Regions from separate parts of the Mesorhizobium sp. M0772 genome, predicted to be linked through region 2. Evidence: predicted binding sites of a transcription regulator. Region 2 holds the regulator's gene; the other holds the start of a gene.
What was found. Region 2 encodes PhoB, which activates phosphate uptake and scavenging genes when phosphate is short. Its sites were predicted from a motif close to TGTCATNNANCTGTCAT; they were not measured.
Positions count from the first base shown of each region.

Region 1: ppk2 (polyphosphate kinase 2) is a predicted target of PhoB. The motif match lies at 4,697-4,713, and genes of this name have one in related genera.

Region 1 is NZ_JAMYPB010000012.1:82,930-90,141, reverse strand. Features, by position in the region: gene NKI06_RS11275 (multidrug efflux MFS transporter) at 1-925, opposite strand, end outside; gene NKI06_RS11270 (GntR family transcriptional regulator) at 1,076-1,741, shown strand; gene NKI06_RS11265 (DUF982 domain-containing protein) at 1,824-2,084, shown strand; gene NKI06_RS11260 (hypothetical protein) at 2,157-2,315, opposite strand; gene NKI06_RS11255 (glycosyl transferase family 90) at 2,494-3,465, shown strand; gene NKI06_RS11250 (aldo/keto reductase) at 3,486-4,529, opposite strand; gene ppk2 (polyphosphate kinase 2) at 4,774-5,694, shown strand; gene NKI06_RS11240 (dihydrofolate reductase family protein) at 5,880-6,524, opposite strand; gene NKI06_RS11235 (winged helix-turn-helix transcriptional regulator) at 6,633-7,212, opposite strand, start outside.
Region 2 is NZ_JAMYPB010000042.1:1,522-8,733, forward strand. Features, by position in the region: gene NKI06_RS23310 (ROK family protein) at 1-1,128, shown strand, start outside; gene phoB (phosphate regulon transcriptional regulator PhoB) at 1,159-1,848, opposite strand; gene phoU (phosphate signaling complex protein PhoU) at 1,865-2,569, opposite strand; gene pstB (phosphate ABC transporter ATP-binding protein PstB) at 2,610-3,434, opposite strand; gene pstA (phosphate ABC transporter permease PstA) at 3,452-4,768, opposite strand; gene pstC (phosphate ABC transporter permease subunit PstC) at 4,765-6,225, opposite strand; gene NKI06_RS23340 (substrate-binding domain-containing protein) at 6,321-7,212, opposite strand, start outside.

The sequences.
Region 1 (7,212 bases), on a different contig from region 2:
GCGCCGAGACGGCCAGCGATGCGACGATGACGTTCCAGTGGCCGATGCGGTCGGCGAGCTTACCCAGCTGTGACGCCGACAGGATGGCGCCCAGCGCCGCCGCCGACATGACGACACCGGAGACCAGCGTCACCCGGCTTGCGTCCACGACCAGTTGCTGGACGTAGACGGTGATGATCGGCTCGATCGACATGTTGGCGAAGGTGAACAGCATGCCGGTTGCCAGCATCGCCACGACAGGGCGTTTGTCGGGGATCTGCGCCCAACCGCCCTTTGGTTTCTCCTTGGGTTGTGCCTGCATTGGCGGGCGAGGCATCTCCTTGATCAGGAACGTCGTCGCCAGCGCCGCCAGGAAAATGACGCCGCCCGCGATGAGGAAGGTGGCGCGAATACCGATCAATGGCGGCAGCGCGCCGCCAAGCAACGGGCCGACCAGGGAGCCTGCGGTGATGCCGGCCGACAGCACGCCGAGCGCCCAGCCGGAGCGCTTCTTCGGCGTCTGCATGGCGACAAGGATCGTCGAGCCTGAGGAATAACCGCCGGCAAAGCCGATCAGCAGGCGCAAAAGCACCAATTGCCAGACGGTCTGCACCATGCCGGTCAGCGACATGCAGATCGCCATGCCGAAACTGGCGCGCACCAGCATCACCTTGCGGCCATAACGGTCCCCCAGTCGTCCCCACAGCGGCGCGACAAGGGCGGCGGCAAGGAAGGTGGCGCCGAAAGCGATGCCCGACCATTGCACGATCGCCGCGTGGCCGACGGCGCCCAGTTGCTCGACATAGAGCGGCAGGAACGGCAACAACAGCGTCATCGCCACAAGCGTGCTGAACGATCCGGCAAAGCACACGAACAGGTTGCGCCGCCAATGAATGTTGTAGGTGGAAGGCGCTTCGGCGGCCTGCGCTGCACTGTCCTGCGGCATGTCCTGTCCTGTCCGCTTGCTGCGGATACCATTTTGGGATACCAATTTGGCACCCTCATGGACGCAAAGCCCGGCTGCTGTCAATCAGGCGCCCTCAATGTGATCGGCAAGACCAATAGGCAAGGCCGATCGCCAGCAATGGAAGCAACTATGTCGCAGATGCAGATCGTCGAAAAAGCGCTTCGCGAGATGATCCTTGGCCTCGAGGTCGGTCCTGGCGAGCGGCTGACGGAGCGCTGGATCGAGAGCCGCTTCGGCGCCTCGCGTACGCCGGTCAGGGCAGCCCTGCTGCGGCTGGAGACGGAAGGGCTTATCTGCCGCGACGGGCGCGGCTGGACCGTGTCGCCGATCAACCTTGCCGAACTGGAACAGATCGCTGTGTACCGCGAAGCGGTCGAGGTCGCGGCGGTCAGGCTGACTTCGGCGCTGGCCGACAGGAGCGCAGCCGATGTCATCGAGGCGATGCTGGATTCCTGCGACACTGCCACGCCGCGCGAGGAATGGCACCGCGTCGGCATGGATTTCCATATCGAACTGGCGCGGCTCTCCGGCAACGAGTTCCTGTTTCGGGCCGTGCGCGATGCCATGACGCGCCTGTCGCGGGCGCGCTGGCTGGAGGTGCGCGACGAGGCGGCCCTTGGCCGCGCCTGGAGCGAGCATCACGCCATTCTGGCGGCGGTGCGGGCCGGCGATGCCGATGCGGCGGCGGCGCGACTTTCGGCCCATATCGCCGGCAGCCGCGCCCGCCGGGTGACGTCGTTGCACAATGACCGGCGCAGCCTGCGCGCCAGGGGTTTTGCCGTCGTCGCCGCTTGATACCGGTCACGAAAACGAAAGAACGCCGTCGCGATCCGCTTTCGGCCTCGCTTCGCGGACGCCGATGGCGTAAGAGGCGGCCATGGAAAACAACCGATTTGAAACACCCGTGACCGTTAAGTCGGGCACGGAGGGAAGCACTCAGCTCTTACGTACGGTGCGCGAGGCTTCCGATTACCTGCTCAACAGCTGGCCCGGCAAGCGCAGCCCCAAGCACCGCGAAGCGCTGCAGGCCTGCCATGACGCGCTGGCCGGCGACAAGCCGGCGATGATTGCAAGACGCGCCTTCATCGCCGCCGCGCGCGAGGTCAACGTCTTCGTCAGCGACAAGGCCCCGGCCTGATCACATCGGCCTGATCAGACCGGCATTTTGCCAGGATCCGGCCCGTTTCGCGGGCCGGTGATCCTGTCTTGCCTATTTTTCTGTCTCGGTGTCGGTTTTGGAACTTGCCTCGTTCTCAGGCTCGGCGCGCTCCTTGGCCGCGACCTTGGCGGCGAGCTTCTCTGCCTTCTTGGCGGCCTTCTGCCGGTCGCGCTCTTTGCGTTCCTGACCGTAATTCGGTGGTCGAGCCATATCGTTTCCTTTCGCTGTGCCTGATCCTGCCTAGAAGCATTGGCCGGCAAACACAACAGCGCCGCGAGGGCAGATGCCAGCGGTTCTGGACTTGCGTGATGGCGAACACAATGGTTTAGAAAAGGCTGCGGGACAGTTGCTGGAGCCGCCGCCGACCGATTTCGAATCAAAACGACCGATGGCCACGCTTCAAAGAAACGCACAGAAGCTGATCTACTATGCGCGCAACGCCATGCGCGACATCGCGCCGCCGGTTCTTTTCCGGCGCCGGCTCGGCCGGCTGCTCGATCAGGCCAGGCTTTCCGACGCATCGGTCCGCCAGCGGCTCAATTACTACAACACGCTGCGGGAGCCTTTTAGCCCCAGCTCCGAGGCCGTGCCGGTCAGCCGGCTGCCGTCGGACCGCAGCATGTACTATTACGATCTGAAGGAGTTCACCCGTTATTTCGACCCAGATCTGCGCATCGACCTGGAATTCGGCGACGTCATCGAAGTGCCGAAGATGCCGTCGATCGTCAAGGATCGGCCGATAGCGGGCGACAACGGCAACGGCGTCCTGTTCAAGCTGAACAAGTTCCGTCATTTCTACATGCCGGCCGACGATGTCGCCTTCGCCGACAAGCATCCGCTCGTCGTTTGGCGCGGCGAACTCAACAATCCGATCCGCACCTTGTTGCTGGATGCAGCCCGCAATCTGCCGTTCTGCGATGTCGGCACGCCGAGGGCGACAGCACCTGCGGAATACCGCAAGCCCTATCTCAGCATCGATCAGCAGCGCCGCTACCGCTACATCATCTCGCTCGAAGGCAATGATGTCGCGACCAATCTGAAATGGATCATGAGCTCGAACTCGCTCTGCCTGATGCCGCCGCCGACTTACGAGACCTGGTTCGCCGAGGGGCAGCTCGAGCCCGATGTCCATTATGTGCCGCTGGCGCCCGACTTCAGCGATCTGGCCGAGCGGGTGCATCATCTCGAGCAGCATCCGGCCGAGGCCCAGCGCATCGTTGCGGCGGCCAACGCCTATTGCCGCAAATTCGCCGACGAGCGGGCCGAGCAGGCGATCTGCCTGCTCGTGCTCTACAAATATTTCGTGCTCAGCGGCCAGATCGAGCCCGATCCGCAGGTCTGGCGGTTTATCGCGGGCTAGCGGCTTCCGGCGCCCTTAAGTCAGATGACGCTGCGGTCCATAACCAGATCGGCCGGGCCGAAGCGGTCCTTCGCCGTAAACTGCTGGTGCCAGTAGGGATAGAGCACCGGAGGCCGGCTGACGGCATCGAGACGCTGGCGTTCATCAAAGGACAGCGTCAGGCTCGCCGCGGCGAGATTGTCTTTCAACTGGGCTTCGTTGCGCGCCCCGATCACCAGCGAGCTGACGGCCGGCCGGCCAAGCAGCCAGGCCAGCGCCACCTGGGCCGCCGAAACGCCGCGTGCCGCACCGATATCGACCAGCACGTCGACAATCCGCCACAGCCGATCCTCGTCGCGGATCGGGGGTTCCGACCAGCCGCCGATCTGGCGCGCCGTCGGACTGTCGCGGCGGTATTTTCCCGACAGCAGGCCGCCGGCGAGCGGGCTCCACACCAAAACGCCAAGGCCCTGGTCGACCGAGATCGGCAAGAGCTCATACTCGGCCTCGCGTGCTTCCAGCGTGTAGTGGATCTGCTGGGTGACGAAGCGCGGCTGGTGCTGGCTGTCGCTGATGCCGAGCGCCTTCATGACCTGCCAGCCGGAATAGTTGGAGCAGCCGACATAGCGGATCTTGCCCTGGGCAACCAGCGTGTCGAGCGCGGCGATGGTTTCCTCGAGCGGCGTCGCGCCGTCCCATTCGTGCAGGAAATAGATGTCGATGACATCGGTCCTGAGGCGCTTCAGGCTCTTCTCGCATTCGCGGATCAGATGATGGCGCGACAGGCCTTCGTCATTGGGGCCCTTGCCGATCCGCATGCGCGCTTTGGAGGCGATCAGCACGTCGTTCTTGCGCTTGCCGCCGAGCGCCTCGCCGATGATCTCTTCCGACAGACCGTTGGAATAGACATTGGCGGTGTCGATGAGATTGATGCCGGCATCGATGCAAGTGTCGATGATGCGCGAGGCCTCCGCGAGATCGGAATTGCCGACGGCAGCGAACGGCCCGCTGCCGCCGAAGGTCATGGTTCCCAAGGTCAGCGCCGAAACTTTCAAGCCGGAACGGCCAAGCGTGCGGTATTCCATGTCTGATCCTCGTAGTTTTGGTGGGGAGGCGGTTTTAGCAGGAAAGGGCGGGGAAGCCCGAACGGGTCCGCTATTTGTAGGACAATTTGAGCGGCTTGTCGCCATGCCAGGGCGCTGGATCGGCAATGCCTCGCTGCTTTGCAGTGAAGACCGGCTGGCCGGCGGCTTGCAATAAAACCGTCATTGCCGGCCTATATCAAGTCGGCTCAGGGTTTCATGTCAGCCGGCAAGCGGAGCAGTGGAAATGAATGAGCTAAAGCAGAATTCTGCGGCCAGGGATTGGCTGGAAGCCGAACTCGCCGACACGCTCGACGAGGACTATGAGCTGGAAATCTCGGAGCCGGCGCTGTCGTTGGAGATCGCCAAGATCTACAAGAACGCGCATCCGCCGTCGATCGATCGCATGCAGTATTTCCGCGACCTGATCGGCTTGCAGTCGGAACTGATCAAGCTGCAGTCCTGGGTTGCCTACCACAAGAAGAAGCTGGTGGTGGTTTTCGAGGGCCGTGATTCCGCCGGCAAGGGCGGCGTCATCAAGCGCATCACCCAGCGCCTCAACCCGCGCATCTGCCGCGTCGTGGCGCTGCCGGCGCCGACCGAGCGCGAAAAGTCACAATGGTATTTCCAGCGCTACGTGCCGCATCTGCCGGCCGGCGGCGAGATCGTGCTGTTCGACCGCTCCTGGTACAACCGCTCCGGCGTCGAGCGGGTGATGGGCTTTGCCGAACCCGATCAGGTCGAAGAGTTCTTCCGCGACGTGCCGGAGTTCGAGCGCATGCTGGTCCGCTCCGGCGTCACGCTGGTCAAATACTGGTTCTCGATCACCGACGAGGAACAGCAGATGCGCTTCATGATGCGCATCCACGACCCGATGAAGCAGTGGAAGCTGTCGCCGATGGACCTGCAGTCGCGCGTGCGCTGGGAGCAGTACACCAAGGCCAAGGAAGAGACGTTTGCCCGCACCAACATCCCAGAGGCACCGTGGTACATCGTCGAAGGCAACGACAAGAAGCGGGCGCGGCTGAACTGCATCGACCATCTCCTCAAACAGCTGCCCTATGAGGACGTGCCGCACGAAGAAATCACGCTGCCCGAGCGGGTGTTCAACCCGGAGTACGAGCGCCAGGTCCTGCCGCGCGAGCTTTACGTGCCGGAGAAGTATTGAGCACTTTTCCTTCTCCCCGTTTCACGGGGAGAAGGTGCCGGAAGGGCGGATGAGGGGCAGCTCCGGCGACGAATTCACAGCCGTCGGACGCTGCTAACCTCCAAAGCAGCGCTGCCCCTCATTGCCTGCCGGGCATTTCTCCCCGTAGAACGGGGAGAAAGAAGCCTGCGCCTATCACTTCGCCACTACACCCGCTTGATCGTCACATGCGTGGCGAGCGCTGTCGCCACCTGCTCGGTGCACTGGTAACCCAGCTTCAGCATATCCAGCCCGGCAAACAGGCTCTCGCCCCTCCCGAGCAACACTGGCGACACGGCCAGATGCAACTCGTCGATGAGCTTCTCTTGCAGATATTGCCGGATGGTGGAAACGCCGCCGCCGACGCGGACATCCTTGCCGCCGGCCGCGGCCTTTGCTTGTTCGAGCGCGGCGTGGATGCCGCCGGTGACGAAGTGGAAAACGGTGCCGCCTTCCATCGCAATGGGGTCGCGCTTGTGATGGGTCAGCACGAAGGTCGGCACATGATAGGGCGGGTTGTCGCCCCACCAGCCTTTCCAGCTCTCGTCCGGCCATTCGCCGCGGATTGGGCCGAACATGTTGCGGCCGAGGATCCAGGCGCCGACATTGTGGAAGCTGCCGATGGTGAACCGGTCGTCCACATCGGTGGTGCCGCCATCCTTGCCGACCATCTCGTGGAAGGTGCGGGTGCCGGTCATCCATTTGTGCAGATCTTCGCCACCAACGCCGAGCGGATTTTGCAGGTCCTGGTCAGGACCGGCGCCGAAACCGTCGAGCGACAAGGTGAAGGCATTGACGCGCAGTTTGGACAAGGAAGACTCCCTTTGGTGACCAGTTGCGATTTGCAATCAGTATCCAAACCGATTGCATATCGCAAGTAGTTTTTAGAGGCAAGCCGATCTGTGGAATGCGCAGGGACCTCAAGCCGCCACGCGCTTCGGCATCACCGCAAACGGGCTGAGCCCAAGCCAGATCTGCATCTTGCCGGCGACGTCGAGATCGCCGGTCAGGCTGATCTTGTCGCGTTCCTTATGAACTGTCGTCAGCCCCATCCAGATCGAGGTCATGGTGCACAGATCGGTCGAGACGTAGAGATCGACGTCGAAGCCCGGATCGTACCAGCAAAGATCGACCTCGCCCTGCTTTTCGACGATCAGCCACCACGATCGTTTTGACGCCGGCAGGTCATGGTACAGGAATTGTATCACGGTGCGCCCGTCCGGCAGCGGGCTGGGGTTCAGATTGCGCCGCATGTCCCACATCAGCAGCGACGGATCGAGGTTTTTGAGCGACAGCCTGGCCTCGACCCATTTCTGGCCCCAAAACCCCATCGCCTCGACAACCGGGCGCAAATCCCGGCCCGCCTCGGTCAGCCGGTATTCGAACACGCCCTTCTCGGTCGCGATCTCGGTCCGCTCGACGATGCCGCCGGCCTCGAGGTCCTTGAGCCGTTGCGACAGAAGGGTTGGCGACATTTTCGGCACGCCGCGGCGCAAATCG
Region 2 (7,212 bases):
ACCGGCCTCAGCCATTCGACGATATCGGCAATCTCGTCTGATCTAATTCAAGAAGGCATCCTGATTGAAGGCAAGCCTGGCGAGACCGGCTCGCTGAAACGCGGCCGGCCGCAGGTCGGCCTTGGCCTCAACCCGGAAGCGGCGGCGGTCATGACCGTGGTGCTGTCGCTGAACTTCCTCTCCGTCACCGTCATCGACTATGCCGGCCAGGTGGTCGCGGAAGAACAGCGCCGGCTCGACACGCTGACCATGCCGCGCGACGAGCTGATCGGCGAATGCGTAGCAATCGTCGGGCGGCGTCTCGCGGACCCGGACCTCGATGTCCAGAGCATCGCCCGCATTGCCATGGGCATCCAGGGCATCACCGATTCGCAGGCGCGGGCCATGCTGTGGTCGCCAATCACGCCACTGACCGACATTGCCTTCGCCGACATGTTGGAAGCGGAATTCGGCATTCCTGCCACCATGGAGAACGACTGCAATATGATGGCGGTGGCCCTGCAATGGCGCCAGCCCGAGCGCTACCGCGACAATTTCATCGCGATCCTCTTGTCGCACGGCATCGGCATGGGGCTGGTGCTGAAAGGCGAACTGTTCACCGGCACCCATTCCTCGGGCGGCGAGTTCGGCCACATGATCCACCGTCCGGGCGGCGCGCTCTGCCGCTGCGGGCGGCGCGGCTGCGTCGAGGCCTATGCCGGAAACTACGCCATCTGGCGCAGCGCCAAAATGATGAGCGAAGATGCCGAGCCGGTCGATATCGGCGACGCTGATATGCGCGCACTCGCCGCGCGCGCCCGCGAAACCGATGGCCCGGAGCGCGAAGCCTATCGCAAGGCCGGTGAGGCGCTCGGCTTCGGCCTCGGCAGCCTGTTTGCGCTGATCGACCCGGCGCCTGTCGCCATGGTTGGCGTCAGCGCCGCCGCCTTCGACCTGATCGAGCCGGCATTGCGCGAAGCGATCGCCCAGACCGCCGGCGGCCAGCACTCGAAGTCGATCTCCTTCGACACCGAGCCCAACGAGCTGCCGCTGATCCGCGAAGGCTGTGCCATGCGCGCGCTCGGCTTCGTCGATCAGGAGATTTTCGCGCCGGGCATTCAGGCCAAATCCGGCAAGCATGTCGCCTGAATGGCCGGCAACGGCGCGACGCGCAGCATCCTAGTCTTCCCTGATCGCGTAGCCGGCGCCGCGAATGGTACGGATGACATCCGGCATGCGGCCGTTGTTGACCGCTTTGCGTAAGCGCCCGACATGGACGTCGACGGTTCGCTCGTCGATATAGATCGTCTCGCCCCAGACATTGTCGAGCAGTTGGCTGCGCGAGAACACGCGGCCGGGATGGCGCATCATGAATTCGAGCAGCCGGAACTCGGTCGGTCCGAGCCTGATCTCGCTCTTCTTGCGGTAGACACGGTGCGACTCGCGGTCGAGCACGATGTCGCCGACCTTGAGCACGCTGGACAGCACTTCCGGCTTGGCCCGGCGCAGCAGCGCCTTCACGCGCGCCATGAACTCCGGCGTCGAGAATGGCTTGACCAGATAGTCGTCGGCACCGGTGGACAGGCCGCGCACGCGATCGCTTTCCTCACCGCGCGCGGTCAGCATGATGATCGGCAGCCGCTCGGTTTCGGGCCGCACTCTAAGCCGCCGGCAGAGCTCGATGCCGGAAACAGCGGGCACCATCCAGTCGAGCACCAGGAGATCGGGCACGTTTTCCTGCAGGCGGATCTCGGCCTCGTCGCCGCGTGTCACCACCTCGACCTGATAGCCTTCGGATTCGAGGTTGTAGCGGAGGAGCACGCCCAGCGGCTCCTCGTCCTCCACGACCATGATGCGTGGCGCGATCATAGGCAGTTCACCCTCATCAGGCCGGCGTGGCCATCGCCGTCTCGTCCTGCTTCGGACGATTGGCGGGCAATTGCTGGCCGGTCAGCACATAATACGCATTTTCGGCGATGTTGGTGACATGATCGCCGATGCGCTCAAGATTCTTGGCGCAGAACAAGAGATGCGTGCAGGCGGTGATGTTGCGAGGGTCTTCCATCATGTAGGTCAAAAGCTCACGAAACACGGACGTGTATTTGACGTCGATGCGCTCGTCGTCATTCCTGAGTTTTGCAAGAGCTGCCGCATCGGTGGCGGCATATTCCTCGACGACGCCTTGCACCTGGATCAGCACCAGTTGCGCCATGGCATCGATGGAGTGCGAGAAGTCGCGCGGCGTGACGCTCAAGCCCACGGTGCCGACGCGTTTGGCGATGTTCTTGGCGAGATCGCCGATGCGCTCGAGGTCGCCCGCCATGCGGATCGAGCCGACCACGGCGCGCAGATCGTTGGCCATCGGCTGGCGCTTGGCGATCAGCGTGATGGCGCGGTCGTCCAGTTCGCGCTGGCGCGCATCCATGATGGCGTCGTCGGAAACGACACGCTGTGCCAGCGCATTGTCCGAATTGAGCAGCGCCCTGGTCGAGCCGCTGACCATCGAGCCTGCCAGATCGCCCATGTCGCGGATCAGCTTGCTGATCTGCCCGAGCTCTTCATCGAAGGAGGCGACGGTATGTTCACCCATGATCTTGGTCCTCGTGCCTGAAAATTCACCCGCCGGAGGCTCAGCCGAAGCGGCCGGTAATGTAATCCTGGGTGCGCTTGTCGTCGGGGTTGGTGAACATCTTGTCGGTTGCGCCCTCCTCGACGAGATAGCCGAGATGGAACATCGCCGTGCGCTGCGACACGCGCGCCGCCTGCTGCATCGAGTGGGTGACGATGACGATCGTGTAGTTCTGGCGCAGTTCGTCGATCAACTCCTCGACACGGGCGGTGGCGATCGGATCAAGCGCCGAGCAGGGCTCATCCATCAGGATCACCTCCGGCGACACGGCGATGGCGCGCGCGATGCACAGGCGCTGCTGCTGGCCGCCGGACAGGCCGGTGCCGGGCTCCTGCAGGCGGTCCTTGACCTCGTTCCAGATCGCCGCCTTCTTCAGGCTCTGCTCGACGATCTGGTCCATGTCGGACTTGCGCTTGGCCAGCCCATGGATGCGCGGGCCGTAGGCGACGTTCTCGTAGATCGACTTCGGGAACGGATTGGGTTTCTGGAACACCATGCCGACGCGTGCGCGCAGTTCGACGACATCGATGTTCTTGTCGTAGATGTCGTCTTCATCGAGCGTGATCTTGCCGGTCACCCGCGCCGAATCGATGGTGTCGTTCATGCGGTTGAGGCAGCGCAGGAAGGTCGACTTGCCGCAGCCGGACGGGCCGATCAGCGCCGTCACCTGGTTCTGGCGGACGTCGAGATTGACGTCGAACAACGCCTGCTTCTCGCCGTAGAAGACGCCGACCTTGTCGCCGCGCATCTTGATGACTTCGTTCGACTTGGCGTTCATTTTGTCGCCCACTGCATGCTCAAGGGACTGTTCGGTCATGATGTTCATACCAAATTGCCTTTTTTCTACCAGCGCCGCTCGAACCGGCGCCGGAGCACGATCGCGGTGATGTTCATGGCCATGAGGAAGACGAGCAGGATGATGATGGCGCCGGACATGCGCTCGACAAAAGCGCGCTCAGCCTCGTTTGCCCACATATAGATCTGAACCGGCAGCGCGGTCGCCGGATCGAAAGGCGTCGCCGGATAATCGGCGACGAAAGCGACCATGCCGATCAAGAGCAGCGGTGCTGTCTCGCCGAGCGCACGCGCCAGGCCGATGATGGTGCCGGTAAGGATGCCTGGGGCGGCAAGCGGCAGGATGTGATGGAACACCATCTGCATCTTGGAGGCGCCGAGACCTAGGGCCGCCGAGCGGATCGACGGCGGCACCGCGGCGAGGGCGGCGCGCGTGGCGATGATTATGGTCGGCAATGTCATCAAGGTCAGCACCAGGCCGCCGACGAAGGAAGCCGAGCGCGGCATGCCGAGGAAGTTGATGAACACGGCAAGGCCAAGCAGACCGAAGACGATCGACGGCACCGCCGCGAGATTGTTGATGTTGACCTCGATCAGGTCGGTGAAGCGGTTCTTCTTGGCGAATTCCTCGAGATAGATCGAGGCGGCGACGCCGATCGGCAGCGCCAGCAACAGCACGATCACCATCATGTAGAACGAGCCGATGATCGCCACGCCCATGCCCGACGTTTCGGGCCGGCTGGAGGCGCCATAGGTGAACAGGCCGGTGTTGAAATGCTCGGCCATCACGCCGTCGGCTTTAAGCTTGTTCATCCAGTCGATCTGCTGGTTGGACACCTTGCGGCGCGCTTCATCGACGCCGAGGTCGATCTGACCCTTGAAGGCCGAGTCGAGGTTCGCGGCAGCCAGGATGTCGACGTCACGCGTCCTGCCGATCACCGACGGATCGGCGGAGACGATGTCGCGCAGCTGGACGCGGGCGCCTTCCGACAGGAAGCCCTTGAGCTTCAGCATCATCGGCTTGTTGGCCGGATCGATGCCGAGCCTGGCCACCAGCGCGTTTTCGGCGAGCTTGGGATAGTTCGCCTTGATCAGCACGGTAGGGTCGGTGGCGCGCTTGCCGGAGGGATCGATCACCTTCTCGTCGAAGGTGACCGGCAGCGTCACCGTCGTCTGCCAGAAGGCGGTGTAGCCTTTCGAGACGATGGTGATCAGCATGATGGCCAGGAACGCCAGGCCCACCGAGATCGCAATCACGCCATAGATGCGGAACCGGCGTTCGGCGGCATAGCGCGCCTTCAGCCCGATGTCGCGGCGCGGACGCGCGACGGCACCCGCCATCGTGTCCAGGGGGATGTCGGTCATTCGTACTGCTCCCGGTACTTGCGCACGATGTAGAGGGCGACGATGTTCATCACCAGCGTCAGCGCGAACAGCGTCAGGCCGAGCGCGAAGGCGACCAGCGTCTGCGGCGAGTTGAACTCGAGATCGCCGGTCAGCTGGTTGACGATCTTGACGGTGATGGTCGTCATCGCCTCGAACGGATTGGCCGTCAGATTGGCGGCGACGCCCGCCGCCAGCACGACGATCATCGTCTCGCCGATGGCGCGCGACGCCGTCAACAGGATGGCGCCGACGATGCCGGGCAGTGCCGCCGGCAGGATCACCCGCTTGATCGTCTCGGAGCGCGTGGCGCCGAGGCCGAGCGAGCCGTCACGCATTGCGCGCGGCACCGCGGTGATGATGTCGTCGGACAAAGAGGACACGACCGGGATCAGCATGACGCCCATCACCAGACCGGCGGTGAAGATGCTCTGGCCCTGGATGAAGGGCGAGCCGCCGGTGAGTGCCGCCGACAGGTCGCGCAAGAACGGTCCGAGCGTGACAACGGCGAAGATGCCGTAGACGATGGTCGGAATGCCGGCCAGCAGTTCCAACGCCGGCTTGACCACCGAGCGCACACCGCGCGAGGCATATTCGGACATGTAGACCGCCGACATCAGCCCGACCGGCACTGCCACCAGAAGGGCGACGGCGGCGATGTAGAGCGTGCCGGCGAGAAGCGGGATCAGGCCGAACTGACCCTGGCTGCCGCCGGAACCGGCGGCGGCGAAACGCGGATCCCACACCGTGCCGAAGAAGAAGCTCATCGGCGACACGCTCTCGAAGAAGGTGATGGTCTGGAACAGCATCGACAGCACGATGCCGACCGTGGTCAGGATGGCGATGGTCGAGGCCGCAAGCAGCCCCCACAGCATCAGCTTCTCGACATTGTTGCGCGCCCTGGCGCGCGGCGCGATCTGCCTCAGCGCATAGAAGGCGCCGGCGACCGACAGCGCGAAGGTCAGCACGGCGCTGAACAGGCCGAGCCGGTCCTGGACCTGGTTCGCCTCGACCGCGATCGGAATCATATAGTCCTGGGTGTCGCTGGCCAGTGCCACGCCCTTGGCGGCGAGCAGCGGCTGCAATTCGGCGAAAGTAGCGGGAAGTGCGGTATCGCCATCGAGCCGGCGCAGGCCCTTGGCCAGGCTCTTCACCAGGCTGGCGTCGAGCGCTTCGCTGGCCACCTTTGTGTCGGCGGTGCGCTCGGGCAAAGCGGCATGGATATGCCGGTCGAGATAGAAGGAAGAGCCGATATCCCAGACGGCGAGCAAAAGGACGGCAGGCAGGACCGCGAGCAGAAAGGCCCACCAGCCATGATAATGCGCGCGCGAATGCGGCTTGACCTTGCCGGTATCCTGCGCCGCGGCGCGCTGGCGGCCGACCACAAAAGCGACCACGCCTATGGCGATGACTATGGCGAGTACGAGCAAGGACGACATAACCCACCCCAGGGAAAATTCAGATCGCCGCAGCCGTTGCGGCAAGCGGCGAAGTCAGGGCGCGGAGTTCATCCGCGCCCTGATCCGTCCGTTGATTACATTGTCTTTCCAGCGGCGAAGGCGTCGCGCTGGCCCTGACGTTCGGCGTCGGGAGCGGAAACCAGGCCGTACTGGGCGAGCGGGCTTTCCGGGCCGATCATCTGGTCATCAAGGAAGAACTCGACATATTCCTTGAGGCCGGGAACGACGCCCAGATGCGCCTTCTTGACGTAGAAGAACAACGGCCGCGACACGGGATACGTGCCATCGGCGATGGTCTGCGTCGAAGGCACGATGCCTTCCACGGTGGCGACCTTCAGCTTGTCGGCATTGTTCTCGTAGAAGGCGAGGCCGAACACGCCAACGCCGGTCTTGTTGGAGTCGATGCGGGCCAGCGTCTCGGTGTAGTCGCCATCAATGTCGACAGCCTTGCCGTCTTTGCGGATGGCGATGCAGGTCTTGCCGATTTCCTTGTCGTCGGCGATGCCGGCAGCCTTCAAAGCGGCCTTGTCGCAGCCGGCGTCGAGCAGCTTGGTCTCGAACACTTCACGGGTGCCGTGCTTCTCACCCGGGATATAGGCGGCGATATCCCAGTCGGGCAGCTTCGGATTGACCTGGTTCCACTTGGTGTTCGGGTTGTCGACCAGCTTGCCGTCGACCACCAGCTTGGCGGCGAGCGCCTTGTAGATGTCGGCGGGAACCAGCGCCCAGTCCGGACCCTTGATGTCGGTGGCAAAGACGATGCCGTCATAGCCGATGCGGACTTCCTGGACGTCCTTGACGCCGGCGTCGGCGCAGGACTTCAGCTCGTCCTTCTTGATCGGGCGCGAGGAGTTGGCGATGTCGATCGTGTCTTCGCCGACGCCCTTGCAGAACTCCTTGATGCCGGCGCCGCTGCCGCCGGACTCGACCACCGGGGTCTTGAAGTTGGTGAAGGTTTCGCCGAAC